DNA from 3 places in the Paraburkholderia dipogonis genome. Region 3 is predicted to be linked to each of the others. Evidence: riboswitches for the same ligand, from Rfam matches in the RefSeq annotation. Region 3 holds a riboswitch; each other region holds the start of a gene.
The links. Region 3 has a riboswitch for cobalamin ahead of cobW (cobalamin biosynthesis protein CobW). Riboswitches for the same ligand answer to the same signal wherever they lie in the genome.
Positions count from the first base shown of each region.

Region 1: it holds a riboswitch for cobalamin, as region 3 does, so the genes downstream of both, cobG (precorrin-3B synthase) here and cobW (cobalamin biosynthesis protein CobW) in region 3, are expected to answer to the same signal.
Region 2: it holds a riboswitch for cobalamin, as region 3 does, so the genes downstream of both, ACFSNN_RS16115 (TonB-dependent receptor domain-containing protein) here and cobW (cobalamin biosynthesis protein CobW) in region 3, are expected to answer to the same signal.

Region 1 covers NZ_JBHUFR010000030.1:312,755-317,029, forward strand. Annotated here, with positions in the region: gene ACFSNN_RS33770 (cobalt-precorrin-5B (C(1))-methyltransferase) at 1-61, opposite strand, end outside; gene cbiE (precorrin-6y C5,15-methyltransferase (decarboxylating) subunit CbiE) at 120-1,337, opposite strand; cobalamin riboswitch at 1,422-1,600, shown strand; gene cobG (precorrin-3B synthase) at 1,685-3,418, shown strand; gene ACFSNN_RS33785 (precorrin-8X methylmutase) at 3,411-4,037, shown strand; gene ACFSNN_RS33790 (precorrin-2 C(20)-methyltransferase) at 4,038-4,275, shown strand, end outside.
Region 2 covers NZ_JBHUFR010000011.1:140,699-144,973, reverse strand. Annotated here, with positions in the region: gene ACFSNN_RS16115 (TonB-dependent receptor domain-containing protein) at 1-1,816, opposite strand, end outside; cobalamin riboswitch at 1,908-2,164, opposite strand; gene ACFSNN_RS16110 (ATPase) at 2,373-2,729, shown strand; gene ACFSNN_RS16105 (cell division protein ZapA) at 2,726-3,040, shown strand; RNA gene ssrS (6S RNA) at 3,174-3,355, shown strand; gene ACFSNN_RS16095 (EVE domain-containing protein) at 3,464-3,922, shown strand; gene ACFSNN_RS16090 (SIMPL domain-containing protein) at 4,096-4,275, shown strand, end outside.
Region 3 covers NZ_JBHUFR010000022.1:306,799-311,073, reverse strand. Annotated here, with positions in the region: gene cobN (cobaltochelatase subunit CobN) at 1-413, opposite strand, end outside; gene cobW (cobalamin biosynthesis protein CobW) at 420-1,511, opposite strand; cobalamin riboswitch at 1,702-2,018, opposite strand; cobalamin riboswitch at 2,086-2,336, shown strand; gene cobA (uroporphyrinogen-III C-methyltransferase) at 2,576-3,364, shown strand; gene ACFSNN_RS28520 (cobalamin biosynthesis protein) at 3,361-3,834, shown strand; gene cobO (cob(I)yrinic acid a,c-diamide adenosyltransferase) at 3,831-4,275, shown strand, end outside.

The DNA of each region.
Region 1 (4,275 bases), on a different contig from region 3:
AACTGCCGGTCGTGTAGCCGCTACGCAGCGGCGCGGGCTGTTCGGGGGTTTCTTCGCGCATCAGGAACTCGCAGCGCTCGCAACGTTCGCGTTAATCATGGCATGGGTTCCGTGCATGCTTACGCTCCGCCGCCGGCCTGCTTCGTCATCTCCAGCAGCGTGATCGGCAACGCCTGCCGCCATGTATCGAAACCGCCAAGCGGTTGCGCGTCCGCCAAAGCGATCCGTGTCAATGTCCCGCCATGCCGCTCGCGCCATGCCGCCAAGACCGCCTCGCCTTGCAACGTAACCGCGTTAGCGACCAGCCGCCCGCCCTCGTGCAGACTCGCCCAGCAGGCCTCCAGCACGCCCGGCACCGTCACCCCGCCGCCGATGAACACTGCATCCGGCACCGGCAGCCCCTGCAGCGCTTCAGGCGCGCGCCCCGCCACGAGTTGCAGCGCAGGCACGCCCAACGCGTCGCGATTGTGTTCGATAAAGCGTTGCCGCTCCGCGTGCCCTTCAATCGCGATTGCGCGACAGCTGGCATGCGCGCGCATCCATTCGATGCCGATCGAGCCGCTGCCCGCGCCTACATCCCACAGCAATTCGCCTGGCGTCGGCGCGAGGCGCGCGAGTGTGATCGCGCGCACGTCGCGCTTGGTCAACTGGCCGTCGTGACGAAACGCATCGTCGGGCAAACCGCAGGTCAGCGGCAGACGCGGCGCGCCTTCGGTGGCGCGGCAATCGAGCGCGATCAGGTTCAGCGCGGCCACTTCGCCCGCGGACCACTGATCCGCGCGGCCGTCGATGCGCCGCTCCAGTTCGCCGCCCAGGTGCTCCAGCACGCTCATGCGGGTCGCCCCGAAACCGCGCGCGTTCAGCAGCCCGGCAAGCGCCGCGGGGGTGCGCCCGTCCGCGCTCAGCACGAACACGCGCGCGCCGTCGTGCAAATGCGCGTTCAGCGTGGGCAACGGCCGCCCCACCAGCGACACCGTCGCGACATCCTGCAACGGCCAGCCGAGCCGCGCGGCCGCCAGCGACAGCGACGACGGCGCCGGCAGCACCCGCAGTTCGCCCGCCGGCAATTGCCGCGCGAGCGTCGCGCCGACGCCGAACAGCATCGGGTCGCCGCTCGCCAGCACGCACACGGCGGCGCCGCGCTCGGCCAGCAAGGGCGCGAGATCGAACGGACGCGGCCAGGCGGCACGGCGCGCGGCGAGCCGCGCGGGCAGCATCGCCAGATGACGTTCGCCGCCGTACACCACCGACGCTTCCAGCAAAGCGCGCCGCGCGGGCCTCCCCAGACCGGCAAAGCCGTCGTCGCCTATGCCCACCACCGTCAGCCACGCGGGCATGCATCCATCCTCATTCTGTGTCTTCAAATAATGCGCTGTGCCACGCCGGTCAAAGCGTCCAGCCTCGTTGTGCTGTTCGAAAAAAGGCATAATACAGCCGCCGGTGCCCTTCGGGGCCGAAGAGGGAACACAGTGTCGCTGTGGCTGCCCCCGCAACTGTATGCAGCGAGTCCGCCTGCGCTCCACGCCACTGGTTCGACCGGGAAGGCCGCGGCGGACCATGACCTGCCAGCCAGGAGACCTGCCGGCAAGACTGTTCGTGCCAGCCAACATCGGGCGGGGTGTACCGATGCCGCAGCCATGCCCGCCTCACGGCATGCTCGGGCCGTCGCGCGACGCTCAACCCGGTGTCCGTCTTGAAGCAAGCTTCGCCTTCCTCCGTTTTATCCTACGCGGCCGCCACGCCGCGGCCTTCGGCGTGTCCGGGGCTGCTGCGCATCGTCGCCGCGCGCGACGGCGGGATTTGCCGGATCAAACTGCCCGGCGGCGAATTGAGCGCGGCGCAGGCGCTGGCGATCGCTGACGCTAGCGCGCGGCACGCGAGCGGGGTAATCGAGTTGACTAATCGCGCGAATTTGCAGGTGCGCGGGGTGAAGCGCGGTGAAGAGGCGGCGTTGATTGCTGAGTTGATCGATGCGGGTCTTGGGCCGATGCCGGTGAATGGCGTGGCGAGCCATGTGAACGCGACGGGTGCGGAGAACGCTGCGGATGCGGGGGCTGCCAGCGTTGTAGATGCAATAGCTGCCAGCGCCGCGAACGCGGAGGCGGACACGCGGAGCGGTACAGGTGCCGGAGCCGGAGCGGCGAACATAAAGGCAGAGAGCACCACACACGCCGAAACCGCGAACGCAAAGGCGGAGCGCGCCAAAGGTGCCGGAGCCGCGAAGGCAATGAATGAGTGGGCCTCAAACGCCCCGGACGCAACAGCGCAGCAGGCGGATACGGCCCACACACCCTCCGCCGCAGCCGACGACGTCCGCAACGTCATGATCAGCCCCGCAGCCGGGCGCGATCCCTCCGCGCTATTCGACACACGCCCGCTGTGCGCCGAACTACTCACGATGCTGCAAAGCGAAACGCGATTCGCGGCGCTGTCACCAAAATTCGCGCTGCTGCTGGACGGCGGCGAGGAACTCGCGCGAGTGGATCATCCGCACGATGTGTGGCTGGCGGCATCGCAAGAGGCGGACGGCGTGCGGTTCGTGTTCGGGTTCGCGGGTTTTCCGCCTGTGAGCGCCTATGCCGGCGCGCTTACGCAAAGCCAAAGCACGGCGTCTGAAAAACCGGGCGTGAACAACACAGGCGCACTAGCCGCGATCCTGCCGTCACAAGTGCCGGCACTAGTACACGCGCTGCTCCTCACATTCCTCGACCTCGCCGCCGCCGACGCCACACGCATGCGCCAGCTGCTAACCGCGCATTCCGCCGAAGCAATCCTGCACCACGCCCAGCGATACCTCGACTTCCCGCTGACGCAAAACGCGAAGCTCGCCAACTGGCATCGCGCTACACCAGCCGACGCCAACCTCCGCCTCGGCGCCCACGCCCAACGCGTGCCCGGAACCTGGCATGTCGGCGGCCAACCGCCGCTGGGCCGCCTCGACGCCGACACGCTGCATGAGCTCGCCACGCTGTCTCAACAGCACGGCAACGCCACGCTTCACCTGACGCCCTGGCAAAGCGTGCTACTGCCCGACATCGCCACACCCGCCGTCGCCACCGTGTTGTCCGGCCTGAACGCCCTCGGTCTCGCCAGCGATCCCGCACGAGCGATCACGCACCTGATCGCATGCGCCGGATCGAGCGGCTGCGCGAAGGGCCTCGCCGACACCAAGACCGACGCGTTGCGCCTCGCGGCTCGCCTGCCTGCCGGTGTCGACGTGCATCTGAGCGGCTGCTCGCGCTCGTGCGCCGCCGCGCATTGCGCGCCGTACACGCTGCTGGCCGCGGCGCCCGGCCTCTATGACTTTTATCGACGCGACGGCCGGCCCGGCTTCGGCCAGTGCGTCGCGCACCAACTGACGATCGACCAGGCCGCCGACATGCTCGAACGCCAGGTCCGGAGTGACACCGATGCTTGATTACATTCGCGACGGTCAGGAGATCTATCGCCAATCCTTCGCGACGATCCGTGCGGAGGCCGACTTGTCGCGCATTCCCGCCGACCTTGAAAAACTCGCGGTGCGGGTGATCCACGCGTGCGGCATGGTCGATGTGATCGACGATCTGCAATTTTCCGCGGGCGCGGGCGCGGCGGGCCGCGCGGCGCTCGCGCAAGGCGCGCCGATCCTGTGCGATGCCGGCATGGTCGCGCAAGGCATCACGCGCGCGCGGCTGCCGGCGCACAACGAGGTCATCTGCACGCTTACGCATCCGGACGTGCCGTCGCTTGCCCGCGAACTCGGCAATACCCGCTCCGCGGCGGCGCTCGAATTGTGGCGGCCGCATCTGGCGGGCAGCGTCGTGGTGATCGGCAATGCGCCGACCGCGCTCTTTCATCTGCTCGATATGCTCGACGCCGGCGCGCCCAAACCCGCTTTGATTCTCGGCTTTCCCGTGGGTTTTGTCGGCGCGGCCGAATCGAAAGCCATGCTCGCGGACGACAGCCGCGGCGTGCCTTACGTAGTGGTGCACGGCCGGCGCGGCGGCAGCGCGATGGCGGCGGCCGCCGTGAACGCGCTCGCCACGGAGGTCGAATAAATGGCGGCGCAAGGACGTTTGTTTGGACTCGGCGTCGGCCCCGGCGACCCGGAACTCATCACGCTGAAGGCGCTGCGCTTGTTGAAGGCGTCGCCGGTGGTTGCGTACTTCGTCGCCAAGGGCAAGAAAGGCAACGCGTTCAGCATCATAGAAGCGCATTTGCACGATGCCCAGCAGCATCTGCCGCTCGTGTATCCCGTCACCACCGAAGCGCTCGAACCGCCGCTTTCGTATGAAG
Region 2 (4,275 bases), on a different contig from region 3:
CATAGTCCTTGTCCAACAGATTCTGGATTTGCGCGGCCACGTACCATGCTTTCGTGATGTTGTAGCGCGCCGACAGATTCACCACGCCATAGCCGCCCAGCTTGCCGCTGCTGTCATTGCTCGCGCCGCTCACGATCCACTCGCCGCCTACACGCCACCCGGCGATGCTGCGGTTCACCGTCAGCGCGCCGAAGCGCCGGGCGCGCCGCACGAGGTCGGCATCGTTGTCGAGATCGACAGGATTCTGCAGCGTGACGGAAGCGCGCACGTCCGTCTTGCCGACATGGCCGCTCCACGATCCTTCGAGTCCTTGCACCTTCGCATGCCCGACGTTTTCCGCCAGATAGATGCCGGGCGTCACCTGCTCGTAGTTGATCAGATTCGAATAGCGCGTCTGGAATGCGGTCAGACGCATCACGCCGAGCGCATTCGATGCGTATTGCAGCGCGGCTTCGATCGAATGGCTGCGCTCCGGCTGGATAGACGGATTGCCGCTGAACGGATAGTACAGATCGTCGAAGCTCGGCGCGCGAAACGAATCCGAATAGCTTGCGCTCACCTTCCAATGGCCGGTGATGTCGAAGCCGTAGCCGAGATAGTAACTGTTCGCTCCGCCGAAATCGGAATACTGGTCGCGCCGCACGTTGGCCTGAATCTGGCTGCGTCCAAAGCGCCCCGTATAGCCGACGAAGCCCGAATCCACATGTCGATCCGGCGCCGCGAACGTGTCCGAGTCGAGGCTCTGGTCGAGATGCTCATAGCCGACCTGCAACTTCTGCTGCGCGGCCAGCGCGAAATCGTTCTGCCATGTGTACTGGCGATTGTCGGTATCGAAGCGGCCGTTGTACACGCCGTTGGTGTTCGACACGCTGCGGTCGTCGCCCTCGGCGACGATGAAGTGCGTGGTCCACCAGTCCGTCAGCTTGCCGTTCGCGAACGCCGAGACCTGGCGCACCTTGCTGTACAGGTTGTTCAGATCGGTGGGCAAGCCGTACGCATTGTCGTAGCTGTTGTTGCCGTTCGACTGGAAATAGCTGACGCCTGCGTCCCATCTGTCGTTGAACTTGTGGCGCAGCGAGGCCGAGATGCTCTCGTTCAGATAGCCGTTCGCATTCGGATTGGCGTTGGGCGCCTCCTTCGTGTTCAGCGACGAAAAGCCGTCGTCCTTCGAACGCGCGAGTGAAATGCTGAAGGTCGTCTTGCCGTCTTTGTCCAATGCGCCGTTCACGCCCGCCTGCTGCGTCTGCGTGCGATAGCTGCCGTAGCCGAGCGAAAAATTGAAACGCGGCGGATGGTCGCCGCCGTCTTTCGTGAACACCTGCACCACGCCGCCGATCGCGCCCGAGCCGTATAACGCCGACACGTTGCCGTTCACCACCTCGACGTGATCGATCTGGTCGAGCGGAATCTGCGCGAGTTGCGAGGCGCCCAGACTCACCGAATCGACGCGCACGCCGTCGATCAGCAGCAGCGATTGCGTCGACGACGCGCCGCGTAAAGAGAGACTGGCTGTCGAACCGGGACCACCTGTGCGCGAGATTTGCGCGCCGGGTGCGAGTTGCAGGAGGCCGGGCAAATCGGTCGCGGTGGTGTCGGCGAGATCCTGCTGATCGAACAGAGACGTCTGCGGGATCGTGTCGGCGAGTGCTTGCGGCGCGCGATCCGCGGTCACCACCACGGGCGACAGTACCGCCGAAGACGGCTCCGCAGCCGATGAATCCTGCGCGGAAGAAGATGAAGACGCAGCTTGCGCGTGCATGACGATCGGCAGGCTCGCAAAGGCGAGCAGCGCCGCGCGGGCGATGGGGGACAGCATGGGATGAAAGTCCTGTGGATAGCGTGCGCGGCCCGCTTCCCCGCAGGCCGATGCGTAACGAGGCGCCCGCGTATTTAACATTTTCGCGCGTGACGTGCCCCTCCCTCTGGCCGGTATCCGGGCTGGCGACACATCGATCCCGCCTTCCCACGCGAGACGCGCAGTGGCACACTCGCGAGTTGAACTTCCAACACGCGATCAGAATCGACTTGCATGACGAATGCGGTCGCTTACCGTTGCGGGGGCAGCGCAGGTTGGCGCGTTCGGTTGAATCGCGCGCCCTGCTTCCCGTTTAACTGCGTGCGCCGTTGAAAAGCGCACGCGGGCACCAGAGTGCGGGCAGTTTAGGAGCGGCCTCGGAGTCCGTCAAGAATGGTGAAACCGTGGGCCATGCGTTCTGTTAAGTGCAGGCCATTGTCCGACGCGTGAGTACTTTTTCATCATATGGTCGATAAAAAGCCTGCACAAAGCGATGTTGTTACGTCTCGAAACGAGACAATTGTCGGAACCTGCGACATTCCGCGCTAAAATGCGATGTCTTTAGAGGACGCAGCAGATGCTCACCGAACTCGAAACACTTTCACAAAATATCGGCAAGCTGATCGCGATCAGCCAGCGCCACAATGAAGCGCGACTCGCGCTCGAAGAGCAACTCGCGCAATCTCGCGCCGATGCCGAAGCCACGCGCACGGAACTTGCAATGCTGCGCGAGGAACGTAACGCGCTGCAGGCGGAACGCGACGCGCTGTCGGCCAAGATCGACGACGCACAAGTGCGCCTGAACGCGATCCTCGAGAAGCTGCCGCGTGCCCGCGCGCACAGTGAGCCGGACAACCAGCTCGATCTGCTCGAGCCCGCTCAGCAAGTAGCCGAAGCCGAGAGCGACGTGACCCGCCACGGAGAAAATGCATGACCACCAAGCAGATCGAAGTATCGATTCTCGGCGTGCCCTATCGCCTCGCCTGCTCGCCGGAAACGGAAGCGGCGCTGCTCGAAGCGGTCGCACGCGTCGACGCCGAAATGTCGAAGATCCGCAATAACAGCAACGTGCGCGGCACGGATCGCATTGCTGTCATGGCTGCGCTGTCGCTGGCATCGGAACTGCTTCGCTTGCAATCGAGCGTGAGACACGGAGAAGCATTTCCCGCTGAGGAAATCCGGCGTACAATGCATCAAATGAACGAACAACTAGGTACTGTGATTGAGCAGTACAGTATGCAATAAGCTTCATGTGTTATCGTGCTGCCGGTCCTGAGATCGGCGGCGGATTCAAACGGAATGTGTGAGCACAAGGTGTGCAAGATTCAGCAAACGTTTGAGTTCAATCTGTAGTTCGTTTTTCAGCTTCATCGGTTTAGCTTCCCTGCCTGGTTCGCCAAGGTCATATATTCCTTGAACCAATGCCATGTGCACGGTTGCGGAAATTTGTAGCACGGGTGTGCGCGTCACTCTGTCTGATGTACCCGAAGTGTTGCTAACTGCGACCAATTCTGAACCCCCGGTTCAGGATGCCGGCCTAGCGGCTAAGGCGGGGACCTTATTTAGAACGGCATCGGACTTCGGTTCGGTGCCGTTTTTCTTTGGGCGCTGTGTTTTTGTTCGCCGATTTCTTCCGCATCTTCAACCCCTTAACGTTCAATTCGATTCATGCGCTACTGGCTAATGAAGTCCGAACCGGACGAAGCAAGCATCGACCATCTCGCCAATGCACCGCATCGCACGTTGCCGTGGACCGGCGTGCGCAACTATCAGGCGCGCAACTTCATGCGCGACATGATGCAGGTCGGCGACGGTGTGCTGTTCTATCACTCGAGTTGTCCGGAGCCCGGCATCGCGGGTATCGCGGAGGTATCGTCCACTGCGTATCCGGATCCCACGCAGTTCGACAAGAAGAGCCCCTACTACGACGCGAAGTCGTCGCGGGAAACACCGCGCTGGGTGCTTGTCGACGTGGTGTTCAAGAAGAAGATCCCGCTGATTCCGCTTGCCGCGTTACGCGAGCATGACGAACTTGCTGACATGCGCGTGCTCGCCAGGGGCAACCGCCTGTCGATCACCCCGGTGACCGAAGCCGAATGGCGTTTCATCACCAGGCGGCTCGCTTGATCGTGCTCCCCAGATGGATGCGCGGCGCGGATCCATGCACACGCAAACGTTAAAGCGACATCAAACCGGGGAACCAAGCTCAGGTTACAGGCGCCTAACGTTCTCGCAAACGCCATGCCACGGCGTGGCGGTTGCCCAATCGTGCACAACCTGTTCAAGCAAGGAGTCCAACAATGACGAAAAACACCGCACGTGCACTCGCTTTCGCTCTCGTCTGCGCCGCGCCCGCCGCGCTCGCACTCACGCCGGCCATGGCACGCGCGCAAAGCACCGGCCAATATCAGCCGGCTGGCGTGTTGTCGCTGAACGCGCAGGCCAGCGCGGAAGTGCCGCAAGACGTCGTCGATATCACG
Region 3 (4,275 bases):
TGATGACACAGATCCGCACTCGCGGTGCTGCGCGCGAGCAGGTTCGGATCTTCCTGCAGATCGCCGGAGAACATGGCGAGCGTCTGCTGCTTGCGCTCGGCGAGCGCCACCACCTGCTCGATGCCGTAAGGCCAATACGCTTCGCCGCCAAGGTGATCGACCACCACCACGCGCGCATGCTGCAAGACGTCTTCGAGATAAAAATCCACCGACGCCGGTTGCCGCAAATACGTGACGTTCGCGAGCCGCACGCTTGGAAAGCCTTCACCCAGGCGCGGAAAAACGCTCGCCAGCAGTGACAGCGTGGTGTCGGCGGAACTGAGCACCACGATATCCGCGGGCTGCTGATCGATCCGGATCACGCCTTGCGTGTCGTCGACAAAACCGCCCGGCGTGGTGCGCAGCAGATGCATATGCGCTTACGCCTGTTGCGTTGCGGCGCTCGACGGCACGCCCAGCGCCGCGTCGAACGCACGCTGCAACGCGGGCTGATCGAGGTCTTCGCCGATCAGCACGAAGCGGCTCGGGCCGCTTTCGCCGGCCTGCCAGCGTCGATCGAAATAGCTGTCGAAGCGGCGCCCAACGCCTTGAATCACCAGACGCATCGCGGCGCCCGGCAGCGCCGCAAAACCTTTGACGCGATAGATCGTGTTGGTTTCGACCAGTTGCTGCAACGCGGCGATCACCGCCTCGCGCGACGACGCGTTCGCCTGCACGACCACGGAGTCGAATTCGTCGTGATGGTGGTCGGCGTCGTCGGCCGAACCGTGGTGATCGTGGCGCAAGTGGATCGTGTCTTCCGACGCCGCTTCGAGGCCCAGCAACGTATGCAGATCGAGCTGGCCCATGTGTGCGCGAACGATTTTCACCTGCGGCGGAATCTCTTCGCGAATCGCAACTTCAACCGCGCTTTGCTGCGCGCCGTCGAGCAGATCCGTTTTGTTCAGAATCACCAGATCGGCCGCCGACAACTGGTCTTCGAACAATTCGTGCAACGGCGACTCGTGATCGAGATTCGGATCGGCCTTGCGCTGCGCATCCACGGCGACAGGGTTGTCCGCGAACTGACCGCTTGCCGCGGCCGGGCCGTCGACTACGGTGACCACGGCATCCACGGTGAAGCTGTTCTTGATTTGCGGCCAGTTGAACGCCTGCACCAGCGGCTTCGGTAACGCGAGGCCCGAGGTCTCGATCAGCACGTGATCGATCTGATCGCGGCGCTCCACGAGCTTTTCCATTACCGGGAAAAACTCTTCCTGCACGGTGCAGCACAGGCAGCCGTTCGCCAGTTCATACAATTGGCCTTCGGTCTCGACGCCGTTTTCGTCGCAACCGATGCCGCAACCCTTGAGGATTTCCCCGTCGATACCGAGCTCGCCGAATTCGTTGACGATCACGGCGATGCGCTTGCCGCCCGCATGCTGAAGAATGTGCCGCAGCAGCGTGGTCTTGCCGCTGCCGAGAAAGCCCGTGACGATGGTGACGGGGATCTTGCGCATTTGAGTTTGCATCGTGAGGTCCATCCGTAGGAGTTGCACGTGCACGCCGGCGTGTTTTTCAGCTCATGCCGAGGCAAACGGAGCACACGCCCGGTCAGCCACGACAGTATCAAAACACGGGGACGAACGACGGCGTTGCCGCGACAACAGAAAACAGAAAGCGGGAATGAGGTCATGAACGCAGCGCCGCATCCCCGCGGCGTTCGTCCTTCGTTATCTGGCCGGTATCCGGGCTGGCGAAAGCGCCGCTTCCCCTTCCCGGGCGAGTGATTTCTCGCCCAGTGGTGATATGCCGACGCGGCCTTGCGCGTGGACATCGAAGCCGGCTCCGCGGTGCTGGTCGACTGCGTTGAACCCTGCATTCAACACTGCATTTAACGCTGCAGTCAGCACCACTATTCGCTTACCGTTGCGGGGGCAGCACAGGTTGGCCCGATCCATGGCAGGCGGGCACCCTGTTTCCCGTTTAACTGCATGCGCACGAGCGCGCACACGAGCACCAAAGTGCGTGCGAGTGTAGGCCCGCAGCCCGGTGCCGTCAAGGAAACACAAGCCGCAAGCGCTTATCGGACGGGGCGCCATGTGCTATCGTATGCGCGCGTTTGGTGCCCGCACATGCATTCGCGTGTGCAGTTAAACGGGAAACAGGCAGCGCGCCATGCGCTCAACCTGTGCTGTCCCCGCAACGGTAAGCGACCTGCGGCGCGATGTTGAATCGACTTGCGCCGCGCATGCGTTTTTTTAAGCCACTGTCCGGCAATTTCCAGCGAATGCGGACGGGAAGGCAAAGCGCGTGAGGCCGCCAGCCCGGATACCGGCCAGACGCGGAGGCGGCGAACCTCAGTGCAACATCGCGCCGCCGGCCGCCGGAATCCGCGAGGGACGGATGTGAAGGCGCTGAAGCACGACGCAGTGTGTCCGTGTCGGCGAGTTTCGTGTGAAATTCGCGACGAACCACGCAATGCGCCGTGCCTGAATCCGTAGCACTGCATGACCCCAACGTCCGCCGTCTGGCTACCCTTCGCGTTTTATTCTTTCCCGCTTGTCACGACATGGCGCCCGCCATGCACGCCGCGATGACCCGCGCCTGGCTGATCGGCGCCGGCCCCGGCGACGTCGAACTGATGACCATCAAGGCCACCCGTGCATTGGCGCAAGCCGATGTCGTGCTGGTCGACGATCTGGTGAATCCCGAGGTGCTGCAGTTCGCCCGCGCCGACGCGCTGGTCGTCTACGTAGGCAAACGCGGCGGCCATCCGTCCACACCGCAGGAAGGCATCGTCGCGCAGATGCTTGAACATGTGCGGGCCGGGCGTAGCGTCGCGCGTTTGAAAGGCGGCGACCCGTTCGTATTCGGCCGTGGCGGCGAAGAACAGCAGGCGCTGCATGCGGCGGGTATCGAGGTGGAAGTCATCAACGGCATCACGGCGGGGATCGCGGCGCCCGCAGCGATCGGGATTCCGGTCACGCATCGCGATCACGCGCAGGGCGTGGTGTTCGTCACCGGGCACGGCGCGGGCAGCGGCGAGCCGGACTGGGCCGCGCTCGTGGCCACGCGCATGACACTCGTGATCTATATGGGCATGCGGCGACTCAACGATATCGTCGGCGCGCTGCTCGCGGCCGGCATGAGCGCCGACACGCCGTGCGCGGCGATCGAATCGGCCACGCGTCCCGAACAACGCCATGCGCTCGCGCGGCTCGGTGAATTTGCCGACACCGTTGCGCGTGCCGGGCTCGGGTCGCCGGCGATCGTGGTGATCGGCGGGGTGGCGTCGCTCGCGTTGGCGCGAGAGGTGGCGCATGAGGCGGCGCATGTGGAACGCGGGGCGACACCGCGCACGGACGGAACGGATCCGCGATGAAAACGCTGAGCGTCGGCATCGGTTGCCGCTTGCACAGCCCGGCTGAGCAGATCGAAGCCGCTGTGCGCGCCGCGCTCGGCGCACTTTCGTTCGACGAAATCCGTACCGTCGCCTCGCTCGATACCAAAGCCCGCGAAGCGGGCCTGCTCGAATTCTGCACGCGGCATGCGCTGCCGCTGAGATTCTTCAGCCTTGAACAGATCGCGGCGATGCCCGTGGCAGCGCCTTCGGCGGCAGCGCGCGAGCACCTCGGCGTGGACGGCGTCTGCGAGCCGTGCGCGCTGCTTGGCGCGCGGGCTGACGCCGGGGGCGGGCTCGGTGAATCTGTCATAGGCAATGCACCTCGCGCCACACTCCTCGTGCGCAAAACCGTTTATGCGGGCGTGACCGTGGCGATCGCCTCAACCACCGCTCACGCCGCTCACGCCGAGCACTCAGACAACGACACACAGAACCAGGACCTGCCATGAAGACCGATCCCGAATCGCATCAACGTATGACCGAGCGCCGCCGCGAGGGCCACGAGAAAAAACAGGCCAACGCCACTGTCGAAAAAGGCCTGCTGATCGTCAACACCGGCACGGGCAAAGGCAAAACCACCGCTGCGTTCGGCATGGCCGTACGCGTGCTCGGCCACGGCATGCGTCTTGGCGTCGTGCAGTTCATCAAGGGCGCGTTGCACACTTCTGAGCGCGACTTTCTCGGCGCGATCGCCAACTGCGATTTCGTCACGATGGGCGACGGCTACACCTGGAACACGCAGAACCGCGACGCCGACATCGCGACCGCGCGCAAAGGCTGGGACGAAGCGCGCCGCATGATCGAAAGCGGCGAGTACCAGATGGTGATCCTCGACGAGCTGAACACGGTGCTCAAATACGAATACCTGCCGCTCGACGAAGTCCTGTCGG